Regions from separate parts of the Mucilaginibacter gynuensis genome, predicted to be linked through region 1. Evidence: riboswitches for the same ligand, from Rfam matches in the RefSeq annotation. Region 1 holds a riboswitch; each other region holds the start of a gene.
What was found. A riboswitch is a leader RNA that binds a small molecule or an ion and turns the genes downstream of it on or off. The one in region 1 is predicted to bind S-adenosylmethionine.

Region 1 (3,947 bases):
TAGGAAATTTGGCCGGGATATCTTCTGTCTTAATCGCGGGTACTACTACCACGTCCTCGCCTTCTTTCCAGTCGGCAGGTGTGGCTACGCTGTAGTTGGCGGTTAGCTGTAATGAATCTATCACCCGTAATATTTCCTGAAAATTCCTTCCGGTTGATGCAGGGTAAGTTATGATCAGTTTAATGGTTTTATCGGGCGCTATGATGAATAATGATCTTACCGTTGCGGTTAGCGATGCATTCGGGTGGATCATATCATAAGCCTCGGCTATTTCGCGGTGCTCATCCGCTATGATCGGGAAGTTCACTTCCACATTCTGGGTTTCGTTAATGTCCTGTATCCAGCCTTTGTGCGATTCTACTCCGTCAACACTTAAGGCAACTACCTTTACATCGCGTTTATCAAACTCATCTTTTAATGATGCCGTGCGGCCAAGCTCGGTAGTACATACAGGTGTATAGTCAGCAGGGTGCGAGAACAGCACGCCCCAGCTGTCCCCTAAAAATTCGTAAAAATCGATTTCGCCTAATGATGTTTGCGCCGTAAAGTTGGGCGCTTTGTCTCCTAATCGTAAACTCATGGTGATTATGTATTTATGTTGTTTGTATCCTAATTAATTATGCGGCAACCGAATCATAAACTGCTGCCAATACGCTTACTGCATGGTCAATTTCGGCAGCGGTATTGTATTTACTGAACGAAAAACGAATGGTGTTCCTCGATGCATCGGCATTGATGGCCTGTAATACATGCGATGCCGAACCGGTAGAGCAGGCACTGCCGCCTGATACCGATATATTGTTTTGATCGAGATAAGCTAACAGATCGAAAGCATTGGCGTTAACCGGCAAGCTCGCGCTTAGCACAGTGTAAAGGCTTTTATCTGCAATGGCCGAATTACCATTGAAATATACATCGCCAACCTGCTCCTGTAGTTTATAGATCATCCTGTTTTTTAATGTTTGTATATATTTTTGATGCTCATCAATATCGCGGTAAGCTATTTCCAACGCTTTTGCCAAACCAATTATACCGTGAATATTCTCGGTACCTGCCCTTAATTTGCGCTCCTGCGAGCCGCCATGTAATAACCTCGAAAGCTGTACACCATCGCGGCAGTAAAGAAAACCTACCCCTTTTGGCCCATGAAACTTGTGTGCCGAAGCTGCTATAAAATGCGTTTTTAGTTTTGACAGATCGTGGCGGTAATGCCCGATGGTTTGAACTGTGTCTGAATGAAAAATTGCCCTGTAGCTACAACAGACCTCGCCGATCAATTCGATATCGTTCAGGTTACCAATTTCATTATTGGCATGCATTACCGATACCAGCGAACGTGTATTGTTTTGCAACAAGGTTTCGAGGTGATCGATATCAAGGTTACCCCTGCTATCTATATTGATGAAGCTTAATTTTATTTCGCCCTGTTTTTGCAGCTCTTCCAGTGTGTGCAGTACCGCGTGGTGCTCAAAGGGCGTAGTAATTACGTGTTTTATTTGATGAGAACGTACGCTTGATAGTATGGCAGTATTATCGGCCTCGGTGCCGCCGCTGGTAAAGATGATCTCGTTTGGCGAGGCGTTCAGTAAACCTGCAATGGTTTGCCTTGCCTGCTCAATAGCGCTTTTTACCTGCCTGCCATGCTCGTGATGCGACGAAGGGTTTCCGAAAAATTCGAGTAAGTAAGGGGTGATGGTGGTAAATACCTCGCTATCGAGTTGAGTAGTTGCGGCGTTATCAAGGTAAATTCTCATTTTGTTTCTCTTTTTTATAAATCGTTAACAGTTATGTTTTTGTATCGACTTATCCGGAAAAGAGGCAAAAAAGAAAAGCTACTGAGCGAGTCTTAAAATATTTGTCATCTTATCTTCCTCCTTTGTGGCGGAGCAGGAATTAGCACCTTTTACAAGCTCAAGAGCCGGTACAGGTTGCTAAGACGTCATAGGGCCTTTCCCTCTGTCTTTCTGGATAAGTATAATAAAGAACAATTATTATGATGCAAACATACATATTTAAACTACTATTTACATAGATTTTATAGTTTTTATTTGAAATAATTTATTTAATACTGATTTACAGCTAAATAAAAATGCGCCCGGTAATTAAACCAGACGCTTTTTTCTCTATTTAGGTTGTTGAAAAGCTCAATTAGCAGATCATCTGCCCGCAAAATATTGCTCGCAAAGACCGAATGACAGCGTCATCCCGTTGCCGCCAACACCGTTGATAATGGTTACACCCGGTTCCGGATCGGTTATAAATTCAGTTTCGCCGTTCATCATTTTGGGGTAGATACCATGCCACGATTGCAACAGTTTCCAGTCTTTAAAAGTAGCGAAGGTATGCAGGTAATCGGTAATTAGTTTGTTAATGAATTCCTTATCGAACGGGTCATGCACCAAACCATATTCGTGCGAATCGCCTATGGTGAGCTCGCCGCCGCCATTCTGCGATACCATTACGTGGATGCCCCATTTTAAATGTTCAGCATATTGCTCCTCATAACGTTGCTTAAGCGCAGGCAATGATGCCGCGATTTGAAAACCCGGATAATGGATCATAGATAAACCACCGCAAAGCGACGGACCTATGCGCCAACCTTCGGGCTGGGTAACCAAACGCATCATTTGCAATTTACATTTGCTGATATTGGTTTGCAGGAATAATTCGGGATACAGGGTTTCAAAATCGGCACCGCTACATACAAATATTTCGTCGGCCTCCCAGGTACGTTTACCGGAGTAAACCTTTGGCGCTTGAATTTGGCTTATGGCCGTGTTCCAGTGAAACTCTACACCAAACTTGCCGGCAAGGTATGCGGCCACCTGCCCTACTGCTACCCGCGACTCGATGATCATTTCCTCACCGCTCCATAAAGCACCCTTTAAACCATCCGGGTTTACAGCCGGTGATCTTTGCAGCGCTTCGGCCGGTGTAAGTAAGGCACAGTCGCGGTCATTTTTGTTGGCTTCCACATAGTCGGCAATTACCTGTAGCTCATCATCGTGATAAGCCAAGTGCAGCGAGCCAACTTCGTCATGCCAAATATCGGCTTCGGTACAAACTGTTTTCCAGATGCTGCGCGATAACATGGCCCTTTCAAACATTGGCCCGGTGGCCTGCCCTATTGGCCACACCATACCAAAATTACGTATTGATGCACCCACAGCACGCTCGTTACGTTCAAATACGGTGACTTTATAACCTCGTGTAGCCAGTGCCCTTGTCGTTGCAAGGCCCACTATGCCTGCTCCTATAACTATTGCCGACTTTTGTTTCATACCGTGATGATGTTTAAATTTTTGGCGCTTTTGTTACTTTTTCGCGCACTTTGTAAAAAATATATTAATGACATTACCGCGCTTACGCCGCCAACTATGGCAACGATCAAAACGCCTTCCTTAAAAAACGCGCCCCAGCTAATGGTAGGTCTGCCAAGTTCTTTGATAAGTAATACGCTTACGCTGCCCAAATATCCGGCGGCATCGGCTATGTACATCACAAAACCCACGTTGCTTCGGTATTTAAATGAAGCGATCATCCGCTCGAAGAAAATAGCGTTGTAAGGTACATAACCCAGGTATAAACCTAATCCGGCCATAGTCATCCATGTTATTGCGCTGATGGCTTCCAGATCAAACAATATGGTTGACACGCCTACCAGCACACAGCCGCCGATGATCATGAGGTGAATAACGCTGAATGCCCGTAAGTTCTTTTTAATGAGGATGAGCAAGCTCATGGCTACCAGTACAATAACAGAGATAAGCGTATCGATATTAGTATAAATGCTATTGCTTTTCACACCCAGATCGGCCCATATCTCTACCTCGAAATTATCGCGTACATCGCGCATTATGGTGAGCAATACGTAAATGATAAGCGTGAGAATAATACCCGGCAAAAAACGTATGATAAATTGCCTGCGTTCGGCGGCGTTCATAGGT
Region 2 (3,947 bases), on a different contig from region 1:
TCATATCATTCTTCCGGTCTTTACTGCCAACCTTTTCAGGATCGAGCACTAAATAAGTGAAATCGGTAGTACCTCCGCCCAAATCGGCAACCAGTACATTTTCTTTTTTCACCAAGCTCTTTTCATAAGCGAAGGCCGCGCCTATAGGTTCAAACTGAAAGCGAACAGCTGCAAAACCGGCAAGCTCGGCCGCTTTGCGTAAACGGGTTTGGGCCAGTGTGTCTTTTTGTACATCATTGTCGTCGAAAAAAACGGGGCGACCGATGATCGCTTTTTGGCAATCCTGACTAATCAATTTATCAGCACGGGTTTTCAGTTCCTTTAAAATGATAGCCACGAGGTCCGACGCGTTGTAGCGTTTATTATGGATACGGGTTTCGGTAAAGCTGCTTCTTGACAGTACTTGCTTAACCGATTTGATGAAGCGCCCTTTCATATCGTCGTTCAGATAAGCTGTTATCGCTTCTTCGCCTACAACATAACCCGCGCCTTGTTGATGATAGAAATAAATAAGCGACGGAATAATAATGGTGCTATGTATCTCTTTTGTGTCTTCATTATAAATAGCCAGGGCCGAATTGGTTGTTCCAAAATCAATTCCGTATAAAAAGTTATTCATAGCAGGGATTAAAACAGTAAAAAAATTAAAAGGGCGACGAAAATATGGAAAAATTGCCTGTGAACGAAACGATAATTAACTTTTAGCGAAAATTGCATCCACTTAATATTACTAAATATTATATTAGGAAGTATATTGCTAAATTTGCAGGAATGACAGACCTTAACGAGTATGAATGCGAAATGCTTGACACCCTGCTGGAAGCCTTCGGGATTCCGGACAGCCTGACGCGTTTACAATTACTTGAACTTTTTGATCAGGACGAGGCCGCGGCCTTTGCCATGGTTAAGGCGCTAACCAGGGAAGGGTTTATAGCCGAATCGGGCAAGCATGGCGATTATGAACTGCCTGAAAAACTCATTCTGAAACCCAAAGGTGAAAAATTTCTTAAAGAAGGCGGCTTCACCAAATGGTACCAGTTAGAGCAGCAAAAGGGTGTTGAGGTTGGCGGCACACTGGCCAAACTACAGCAGCAAAACATGAAGCTGCAAAACGAAAAACTATCCAATCAAACACAGATAGGTAACCTTGAAAAAATGGTTAATACATTAAAAGTACGCCAGTACATATTATGTATATTAATAGTTGTAGCGCTGATAGTTGGATACTTTATAGGTTCATTCAGTAAAGGCTAAAGCCAAAATACATGCTATATGCTGCTCATTAATAGCAATATATGTAATAAATAAGCATGAAAAAACCCTTGAGTTTGTTTATAGAATTTATTAAAGTGAAATAAATTCTATAATTTCTATAGATATTATAGTTTATATCATATATTTGCATCAGATAACACGTTCTTTATAGTACTTATCCAGAAAGACAGAGGGAAAGGCCCTATGATGTCTTAGCAACCTGTACATCCTAATACATGTAAAAGGTGCTAACTCCTGCTTCGCGATATGCGGAGATAGATAAGATGAAAAGATTTCCAGATACATAGCTGTCTCTTTTTGCCTCTCAGGATAAGTCAAATACCAGGAACATTAATTTGACATACAAAACAGCTATACAAGCATGAAAAAAATATACTTATTATCATTTATACTCCTACTAAGCTTTGGCGCTTACAGCCAGATACAGGAACCTGTTAAATGGGCTTACGCTGCTAAAAAAACGGGCAATAACGAGGCAGTAATATTTGTTAAGGCTACCATTGATAAAGGCTGGCACATTTACTCGCAAAACATTGCCGAAGGCGGGCCAACCAAAACAGAACTAAAGTTTGCCGCGTCGGAAGATATTTCGCTGTTAGGCAAACCATCCGAACCCAGACCCATTAAAAAGTTTGAAAAGTACTTTGGGGTGAACGTTGCCTATTTTGAAAAACAGGTAATATTTCAGCAAAAAATAAAGCTTAATAAAAACAACCCGGTAGTAAAAGGCACTATCACTTTTTTAGCGTGCAGCAACAAAGAGTGCCTGCCGCCCGAGGATATTGAATTTACCGTAGCGGTAAAATAATATACCCGTAATAATAAAAAATACTGCTATAATAATTATAGCTAAACCTTACACATATATCAATATACCACCGATTGATTTATAAATAGGAGGGAACAGTGCAATACCCGTGAAGCTGACCGATTAGGAAAGGCAGTGGGTTTAAATCTGATCCTGACAAACTGAAATTAAATTTATAAACAAATGAAGAACGGTATTTTTGATGATCAAACCGCATTGCGCTATTTAAACAGCTATTGCTTAGCAGTTTTACCCGGTTGCTGCTGTTGTAATTAAAGTTTTTACCTGTCTGTTAACCCGGATACCGCCTTGAAAAACAAGTCCGGCATCCTGGCTGTAAAGAGGTATTGCTTTATGCAATGGTGGTAATTTCATTCAGCTTGCTTTTCCGAACAGTCCAGGATGTTGGTCATCCATATTTAAACAATATATCAAACTAAATAAAAATAAATACTACTAATTCTATAGATAAACTTGTATTATTGATTTTTATTGTTACCTTTACGCCATCTAATTAACCCCACCATTAATTAGTTGATTTATAAAGAAGAAGGGAGAGGAAGTCTCGATGATCTTCTAGCAACTTTTCATTCAGTAATGAAATAAGTGCTTTACTTTTTTCCGAAGGGATGTTCCTCCGGAAATATAAATTAACTAGTGTTATGCAAAATTTGAATTATCTCTTTTTAGCCAAACAATCAAGCGCAACCACCGTGCGATGTTGTTGTATGTGCATGTAGTTCCCCGGGGTTTCTCCGCATAAAATTTATCGGAATTATTTACCGTGAGCTGTAGCTGTTTAGCTGCGGGTAAGGGACTGCTTATGCCTCAAATTTAAGCACACTACTTAATGTTCAATTAAGCAGTAAACAAAATTTAACAACTATAAATCACACAAAAAATGAACTTCAAAAATTATCTATCTAAAGCAAAATACCTTTCATTGGGATTGTTGCTAAGTGGTACAGCGTTAGCCGGCGATAAAAACCCGCCTGCAAAATTTATTAAAGAAGGTGTTTGGCGCGGTGTATTCACCGTAAGCGAATCGCAAGTGCCGTTCAACTTCGAGCTGAAAGGTAAAGATGCCGAGCATGCCGTATTTACCCTGTTAAACGGTTCACGCCGCGATAACTTCCACGTACAGCTGCTGGGTAAAGATTCGGTATTTATCAAAATGAATACTTATGACGCGGCCCTCGTTGCCAAAATAAACGATGACGGAACCCTAAGCGGCGAATATCGCAGCCTGGTGCCCAACTTCCGTGGTAACGCGTTGCCATTTACAGCTGAGCATGGTAAAACTTATCGCTTTGTTGAGCCTGGTAAAGATGTTGCTCCTACAGCAGATCTTACCGGTAAATGGGAGCTTAAATTATACAGCAAAGAGGCTGTGCCAGCTTCAATAGCCCTGTTAAAACAAAAAGGCAACAAACTTACCGGCGTGGTAATGACGGTGGTAGGCGATAGCCGCGAAATTGAAGGTACTATACAAGGCAACGAGTTCGCGCTATCGGGCTTTACCGGCCCAAGCCCTTTTATTATTAAAGGAAAAATAAACGATGACGGTACACTATCTGGCGAAGAAGGCTTCGGCATATACAAAAACCTGAAGTTTGACGCTACCAAAAACAACGATGTTGAACTCCCCGATCCTTATAAACTCACCTTTTTAAAAGAAGGCTACAAAAAGCTTGATTTTACCTTCCCCGATCTGAATGGCAAGCAGGTATCGTTAAGCGATAGTAAATACAAAGGCAAGGTAGTAATTGTTGAAATTATTGGTACCTGGTGCCCTAACTGTACAGACCAAACCGTGTTTTTATCGCCATGGTTCAACAAAAATAAAAAACGTGGTGTAGAGGCT
Region 3 (3,947 bases), on a different contig from region 1:
ACCCAATACGTAGCTTTGCAGATCCTGGTACAATGAAACTACTTTACTACGGTTAAGCGAGTAGTTTGTGGTGATATCCCAGGTGAAGTCTTTAGTTTTTACAGGTGTTAAGCCCAACTGAACCTCTAAACCCTTATTGTTTATTTTACCGCCGTTGATCAGTTTTTGAGTGAAACCCGTGGTAGGGCTCACGTCAACATTAAAGATCTGGTCGGTACTATTGGTGTTGTAAACGCTTACATCTAAGCGGATGCGGTCTTTAAAGAAACCCAATTCAAAACCGGCCTCTGATGAAGTAGTACTTTCCGGTTTCAAGTTAGGGTTAAGATCGGTATTGGTAATAGCCTGCTGCGGACTGGTGCCGAAAGGCGCTGTAAATGTGTAAAAATTGATGAGCCTGTAAGGGTCGGTCGCTTTACCTACTTTTGACCATCCGCCACGTAGTTTAGCATAGCTTAAAACATCGCTCTTAATATCCAAAGCTTCGGTAAGTATTAAGCTTCCGTTTACTGAAGGATAAAAATAGGACAGGCTGGAAGCCGGTAGTGTTGACGACCAATCGTTACGGCCGGTTACGTTAATAAAAGCGTAATTGCGGAAACCGATTTGACCGGATGCGAAGTAACTGTAAGTTTTATACTTATAAAATTCGTTATAGGATATTAGCGGATCGCGCGAATTACTTAGCGTATACAAACCGCTTACAGCTAATTTGGGCGCTAACTGATCGTTGCGCTCATTTTGCCAGGTAGCTATGTTACCACCCGCTAACAGGTCGATACTGAAATCGTCGTTAAGTTTTTTGGTGTATTGTAAACGCCCCTCGGCATTGGTTTCGTTAAAGTTGTAGGCATCTTCTTCGTACGAGCCAAATGGGGTTCCGTTTGTACCGTAGGCAACTTTGATCTTGCGCCTGTCGGTATATTGATCGGTACCTATACGGAAGTTGGCAGACAGTCCGTCGATGATCTTGTAGTTTAATTCCACATTGCCTAAAAAGTGGTTGCGGTGTTGTGCAACGGTATTTTCGTAGGCTACAAAGTATGGGTTGCTGTAATAGCTGTTGTTCCAGTTAAAGGTACTGCCATCGGCATTACGATAATTCCTTAACTGGTTAATATCAACCTGGCGACCGAACCATGTGAATTGTAGCATGGTGCTGGTAGCGCGCTTGCCATAAGCGCCGGGTAGGTTATCGGCATCATCCTTAATGTAGTTGGCCACCGCGTTAATAGTCAGTTTATCGTTTACACGATAGGTAGTATTGAGCGCGAAAGCGTTTTTACCTTGCGATGAATTGGGCACTACGCCTGTTTGATGCAGGTTATTGTATGATAAACGGTAGTCGAACTTTTCATCAGAACCGGTAACGGCCACACCGTTGTTGTATGTATAACCGGTGTTAAAGTAATCTTTAACATTGTTAGGGTGGGCTACAAAAGGCTCTGCTTTACCATTCGAGAAGAATTGAGGGATCAGGCGGCCATCCAATGCAGGGCCCCAGCTTTCATCTACACCATCATTAATACCAGCACCTTTACCATCCACGTAACTGAATTTACCGTTAGAGCCTTGTCCGTAAGCGTTTTGATAATCGGGCAAGGTAAGCAGGCTCGAAAAGCTGGTGTTTGAGTTAAGCGTAATGCCTAAACCTTTGCTATTCTTTCCCGATTTGGTTTTGATGAGTATAACACCACCTGCCGCACGTGAACCATATAATGCTGCCGCGTTAGGACCTTTCAGCACAGTTAACGATTCAATATCTTCTGAATTTAAGTCGGACAGTACGTTGGCGAAATCCCTTGACCCGCTGGTGCCCTGGTTTTGGGCGTTATCTACAGGCACACCATCTACCACAAATAACGGCTGGTTGTTACCGGCAATAGAAGTTTCGCCGCGTATAATGATACGTGCCGAACCCATATCGCCCTGGCTGCTGGTAACGTTTACACCTGCTATTTTACCCGATAAAGCATTGATAATATTGGTTTCTTTAGCCTCTGATATATCTTTCGATTTTAAACCCTGAACAGCGTAGCCCAGTGATTTTTTCTCTTTAGATATGTTGAGCGCTGTTACTACCACCTCGTTAAGCGAATTGGCCTGTTCATCAAGCACAATTTGCAAGGTAGTTTCGGTTTCGCTTATCACAATTTCCTGTGTTTTGTAACCGATGTATGATACATTTATAATATCCTTCGGTTTGGCGGTAAGGGTAAATTTACCATCCACATTGGTTTGGGTACCGCTGGTGCTGCCTTTTATGGAGATGCTAACGCCGGGTAGGGGCAGGCCATCGGTTTTGGCGGTTACCGTACCGCTTATTTTTACCGATTGCGCGTAAAGCGTTTGGGCAAAAAGGAGTGGCAAAAGCAGGGCCACTAATAATTTGTAAGTTTTCAACATGACAATTGTTTGTGAGTGTTTGTGTTTCTCCCGTTTGTATTGATGTTGCCGTGAAACAAGCGCATAGCAAAGCCAGTCCGCTTAAAAGCAGTATCAACTTTAGGGTGTTAAATATTTATTGTTTGGCGTTACTCGCTGTGGTAGCCTGTATATTAAGACCGGTGCAAATAACCTGGCAGCCTGTTAGCTGCAACAACACATGACAGCCATGTGCGCGAAAACGTATGTGCTTAAGGCACCGTTAGATGTGGTTTTTAAGGTAGGTAAACTTAAGTGAGTACTTCGTTTTTTCATTTACTTATTTGTTATATTAATAGTGGGGAATATGCTTGTTATTATTAACTAATGCGGCGCACCCAATTATGGATGAACAGAAATAAAATTTTTAATTAATTATACAGATTGCCGGAGATAAGCTGAGATGCTTGCTTGTAGCGCAAACAGTTTGCAGAGTTAACATTATCTTTTCTGCCACGGGGCAGATAGGAATTAGCACCTTTATACCAATGGCGTACAGGTTGCTAAGACATCACAGGGCCTTTCCCTCCGTCTTTCTGGATAATTAAATGATGTATAAGAACGATTGACGCTGCAAATATATAATATATATTCTACTAAATCTATAGATATTATATTTTATTGTCAGATTATTGTCAGTTTGGGTTTATGGTGGTATAATTAATTGTATTACAAGTATATTTTATTGTGTTAATTATATAGTGTAAAAATTGCAGGTTTTAAAGCTTGAGGTATTTATACATATAAAAGTTTTGTATCTGCACCGTGTATTGCAATTACCAATGGCGCTAAATTTTAAGCGGATATTATCAAATTGATAATAGTGAACCGGTGCTTAAAATTGTGGTGTATAAAGCGTACCTTTGCAAAATTATTTTCGGGGGGAGATTGGGCTTAATATCAAGGCTTTCATCTTTTTACGTAATAACATAAAACGAACGAAAGCATGAAAAAGATAGTAGACTACAGGAAATTATTGGGCGTTAACGAAGCCGCCGAACTACAGGAACTAAAATCGGTATACCGTGGTTTGATGAAAGCCTGGCACCCCGATAAATTTCAGGAAAGCGAAGAAAGCAAGTTAGCTGCCGAAGAAAAAAGTAAGACTATTATCGAAGCCTATCACTTTTTGGTGAGTATTGCTCCCGAAACCCGTGCCCAGTCTATCACCGAATACACCGCGACCACAACCGCATCGGCCATGGTTGATTTTGAATACAAATCACAAGTGCTTAAAGTTAGCTTTGCCGATGGCAACGAATATGAATATTTCGACGTGCCAAAAGCCATCTATGTAAAGCTCATCAACGCCGATTCACCCGGCCGTTTCGCCCGCAGGCATATCTTCAACAACTACGTTTACCGCAGCGTAAGCAAGCTGGTAGCATCGGCGTAGTCGGTTTAGATACAAGAATAGAGATTCAGGATTTAAGAAAATATATGATCCCAAATTTTCTTTCCATAGGGGAGAAGGTTTGGGGTTTTTTACGTAGGACTGTCAGCCTGAGTTTTAAAATCCGTGG
Region 4 (3,947 bases), on a different contig from region 1:
CCGAGTGCATAGCCTCTCTTACCACGTTATTACCGCGGAACGAGAACGAAATGTTACTCACCCCACCGCTTACTTTAGCGTAAGGCAGGTTTTGCTTTATCCAGCGGGTAGCTTCAATAAAATCTACCGCGTAGTTATTATGTTCTTCGAGGCCGGTGGCTACGGTAAGTATGTTTGGGTCGAAGATAATATCCTGCGGAGGGAAACCAACTTCGTTAACCAGTATATTATATGAGCGCTGGCAGATCTCTTTACGGCGTTCCAGCGAATCGGCCTGACCGGTTTCGTCAAATGCCATTACTACGGCAGCAGCGCCATAACTTTGTATCTTACGGGCGTACTCTATAAATTTTTCTTCGCCCTCTTTAAGGGATATGGAGTTAACGATGCCCTTGCCTTGCAGGCATTTCAACCCGGCTTCCAATACCGTCCACTTGGATGAATCTACCATGATAGGCAGTTTGGAAATATCCGGTTCGGATGCTACGAGGTTTAGGAATTTCACCATCACGGCTTCCGAATCAATCATCCCCTCATCCATGTTAATATCGATCACCTGCGCGCCGCCTTCTACCTGCTGACGGGCAACTGTTAGCGCGGCCTCGTAATCTTCGGCAAGTATCAGTTTGGAGAATTTTGGTGAACCGGTGATGTTGGTACGCTCGCCAACGTTAACAAAGTTGGTTTCGGGCGTAAGCGTAACTGCTTCCAGTCCGCTTAGGCGTAAAAAGGGTTTTATTTCGGGGATTTTGCGCGGAGGGAATTTTGCTGCTTTATCGGCAATACACTTGATATGCTCGGGCGTAGTGCCACAACACCCCCCCACAATATTTACTATGCCGGCTTTTATAAAATCGTCAACCTGGTGCGCGGTTTCGTGCGGGGTTTCATCATAGGCCCCAAACTCGTTTGGCAAGCCAGCGTTAGGGTAGGCCGATATGTATACCTCTGCTTTTTCAGACAGCTCTTCCAAATAAGGCCTCATTTCCCTGGCGCCCAAAGCACAGTTTAACCCTACCGACAGCAGGTTGGCGTGGCGGATAGAGTTCCAGAATGCCTCCACCGTTTGCCCCGAAAGGGTGCGGCCGGAAGCATCGGTAATAGTACCCGATATCATGATAGGCAAATGCTTGCCGCTTTCTTCGGCGTAGCGTTGTATGGCAAATAATGCCGCCTTGGCATTCAGGGTATCAAATATGGTTTCCACCAGTAGCAAATCCGATCCACCGTCTACCAGTCCGCGTACCTGCGCGTAATAAGCATCGGCCAGGTCATCAAATGATACCGCGCGGTAACCCGGGTCGTTCACATCCGGCGATATAGAAGCCGTACGGTTGGTTGGGCCAACGGCACCGGCAACAAAGCGCGGTTTTTCGGGTGTTTTTATATTATATTCGTCAACCACCTCACGGGCAATGCGGGCACCCTCATAGCTCAGCTCATAGTCGAGCTCTTCCATGTGGTAATCGGCCAATGAAATGCGTTGGGTACTGAAGGTATTGGTTTCGATGATATCTGCCCCGGCATCCAGGTATTCGGCATGAATAGCCTTAATTACATCCGGGCGGGTGATATTCAGCAAATCGTTATTGCCTTTTAAATCGGATATATGATCGCGGAAACGCTCACCACGAAAATCCTCCTCGGTGAGCTGGTACCGTTGTATCATGGTACCCATAGCCCCATCAATCACTAAAATGCGTTTCTGTAGTTCTTTTCTAATATCCATTTTGGTATCAAGTAGCGAGTATCAAGTAGCAAGACTTTATGAGCCCGCGTGATTAGCACAGTGTGATCAACAGTAAAAACTACTTGATACCTGATACTAATTACTTGATACTATAACAGCTTATCTCGAAAAGTCGGGCGTGTGTATTTGACTTTCGCTTATCTTTCCTAACCGGTCCAGTTGACTTGTTAAGTAGAATGTAGCACCTTGTAAGTACAGGTTGCTAAGACATCGCAGGGTCTAATCCCTCCGTCTTTCTCCATAAGCAGCACAAAGGTGCATAATAAAGTTTTAATGTGCAATAGGCTTTTGGCTTATGTATATAAGCGAAATGCAATATTGTTGCAGGAAGGGTTTTAACTCACCCCGCCTACGCTTCGCTGGGCGCCCCTCTCTTTCGCAAGCGAAAAAGAAGGTATAAGTATTACATGTTCCGTAACATTCAAAACAAAGCCCTCTTTGCGCAGCAGAGAGGGTGATCCAGCGAAGCGTAGATCGGGTGAGTCCACAAAAAAAGCCGCATTTACATGCAGCTTTTCAAATATTGTATAATCAATACTATTACTTTCTGTTGCCGCTGAATACACGCAGTAACATCAAGAACAGGTTGATAAAATCAAGGTACAGGGTTAATGCACCCATGATCGCTATTTTTTGAGTTGACTGATCGCCGTACTCTAAACCGGCACCAATACGTTTTAGTTTTTGTACGTCATAAGCGGTTAAGCCAACGAATACAGCAACACCTACATAGCTGATGATCATGCTTAAGCCGGAACTGCCGATAAACCAGTTAACAATTGAGGCTACAACAATACCTATCAGGAACATACCTAAAATTGAACCGAATTTGGTAAGATCCTGGCTGGTAGTATAACCCGCTATAGCCATTATACCGAATACTACCGATGCGGTAATAAAAGTACCATAGATCATTCCGCTTGTATAAGCTAAAAATATGAAACTAAGGCTAATGCCCATCATTACCGCGAAACCTAAAAAGAACACGGCCAGCATGGCAAATGACAGGCGATTGAATGCAAAACTCATCGTTAAAACAAAAGCCAGCGGCGAAAACATAACGATTGTACCCAAGCCTGTTCTGCGGCCTGTATTAAAATCAACCAATGAACTGATCAGCGTTTTGTCGTGCGCAAACACCCACGCGCATATTGCCGATATACCTAATGCCACAAACATCCATAAAAACACGTTCGCAATAAATTTGCGCGATGCAGCTGCATCTTCATTTACAAATACACTATCATAAGTGTAATTACTTTTATTAATCTCCATTTTTATTATATGGTTTAAATTGTACGAATTTACTAAAAATTACCCTGCTTAAAATAATTACCGCGGCTAATTTGTTGTTATAACAGTTAGACGAATTTCGGGCCCGATGGTTTAATCAATTAAGCCTTTTCATCAGCTGTTCTTCTACCTTTTTAAATACCTGTACCGGCTTTAATCCGCGCCAGCTCAGGTTATCGAGTTCGCCGCCGAAGTTGATGTAATAGTCGATATTGTTTTGCTTAAACTCGGCTATCACATGGTCGCGAAAATTAACACCGGCAATCCAGCCATCTTCCACATCCTGAAACCATTCCTCGTAATAACAATCGTCGGACGAGTGGTAGTTCAGCACGTTTTCGCCGATCAGCACAAACTTGGTTACGCCAGCGTCAATCATCAGCTCCAGCAGTTCGCGCTTCATCAGCATAATATCGTTATTGATGGCATCGTTCCACTCGCCAATCAGTTCAATAATGGAAAAGCCCTTATCGTAATCAACAAACAGCACCTTCAGGTACAGGGTATTTGAGCCAAAGGTATCCCATTGCGGGTGAAGCAGGTAATTATAGATCTGCTTATCAAACTCAAACTCGTTGTACTGCGTAGCATAAAAAGGTGATAGCTCATCCTCTGATGCTATATAATCATCCCGCCAGCGGTAATATGGCTCTATCTCGTGCATTTTTTAAATTCAAAAGTTAAAAGTCAAAATTCAAAAGCCTTGAAAGTTCCCTTTTTTGACTTTTTACTTTTGAATTTTGACTTATTTTATATTTTGTTGAAGCTCTCAACTGCTTTGCGTACGCTGCCGTGTTGTTTCAGCAGGGTGGCCGCTTCCGTTTCGGGCAAGCCTGTTTCGGCCATTACCATTTGGGTGCCGCGGTCTATCAGTTTGTTGTTTGATAGTTGCATATCTACCATT

Region 2: it holds a riboswitch for S-adenosylmethionine, as region 1 does, so the genes downstream of both, ABD894_RS00735 (protein-disulfide reductase DsbD N-terminal domain-containing protein) here and ABD894_RS20430 (cysteine desulfurase family protein) in region 1, are expected to answer to the same signal.
Region 3: it holds a riboswitch for S-adenosylmethionine, as region 1 does, so the genes downstream of both, ABD894_RS05580 (SusC/RagA family TonB-linked outer membrane protein) here and ABD894_RS20430 (cysteine desulfurase family protein) in region 1, are expected to answer to the same signal.
Region 4: it holds a riboswitch for S-adenosylmethionine, as region 1 does, so the genes downstream of both, metH (methionine synthase) here and ABD894_RS20430 (cysteine desulfurase family protein) in region 1, are expected to answer to the same signal.

What each region holds. Positions count from the first base shown of each region.
Region 1 covers NZ_BAABFT010000013.1:27,424-31,370, reverse strand. The annotation lists gene ABD894_RS20435 (peroxiredoxin) at 1-580, opposite strand, end outside; gene ABD894_RS20430 (cysteine desulfurase family protein) at 618-1,754, opposite strand; SAM riboswitch class I at 1,861-1,975, opposite strand; gene ABD894_RS20425 (TIGR03364 family FAD-dependent oxidoreductase) at 2,157-3,281, opposite strand; gene ABD894_RS20420 (DUF5690 family protein) at 3,278-3,947, opposite strand, start outside.
Region 2 covers NZ_BAABFT010000001.1:197,292-201,238, forward strand. The annotation lists gene ABD894_RS00725 (Hsp70 family protein) at 1-619, opposite strand, end outside; gene ABD894_RS00730 (hypothetical protein) at 772-1,254, shown strand; SAM riboswitch class I at 1,427-1,540, shown strand; gene ABD894_RS00735 (protein-disulfide reductase DsbD N-terminal domain-containing protein) at 1,637-2,083, shown strand; SAM riboswitch class I at 2,620-2,735, shown strand; gene ABD894_RS00740 (peroxiredoxin family protein) at 2,985-3,947, shown strand, end outside.
Region 3 covers NZ_BAABFT010000002.1:548,628-552,574, reverse strand. The annotation lists gene ABD894_RS05580 (SusC/RagA family TonB-linked outer membrane protein) at 1-2,406, opposite strand, end outside; SAM riboswitch class I at 2,863-2,971, opposite strand; gene ABD894_RS05575 (KTSC domain-containing protein) at 3,371-3,820, shown strand.
Region 4 covers NZ_BAABFT010000016.1:21,826-25,772, reverse strand. The annotation lists gene metH (methionine synthase) at 1-1,729, opposite strand, end outside; SAM riboswitch class I at 1,885-1,997, opposite strand; gene ABD894_RS22445 (Bax inhibitor-1/YccA family protein) at 2,291-3,025, opposite strand; gene ABD894_RS22440 (hypothetical protein) at 3,141-3,707, opposite strand; gene murQ (N-acetylmuramic acid 6-phosphate etherase) at 3,794-3,947, opposite strand, start outside.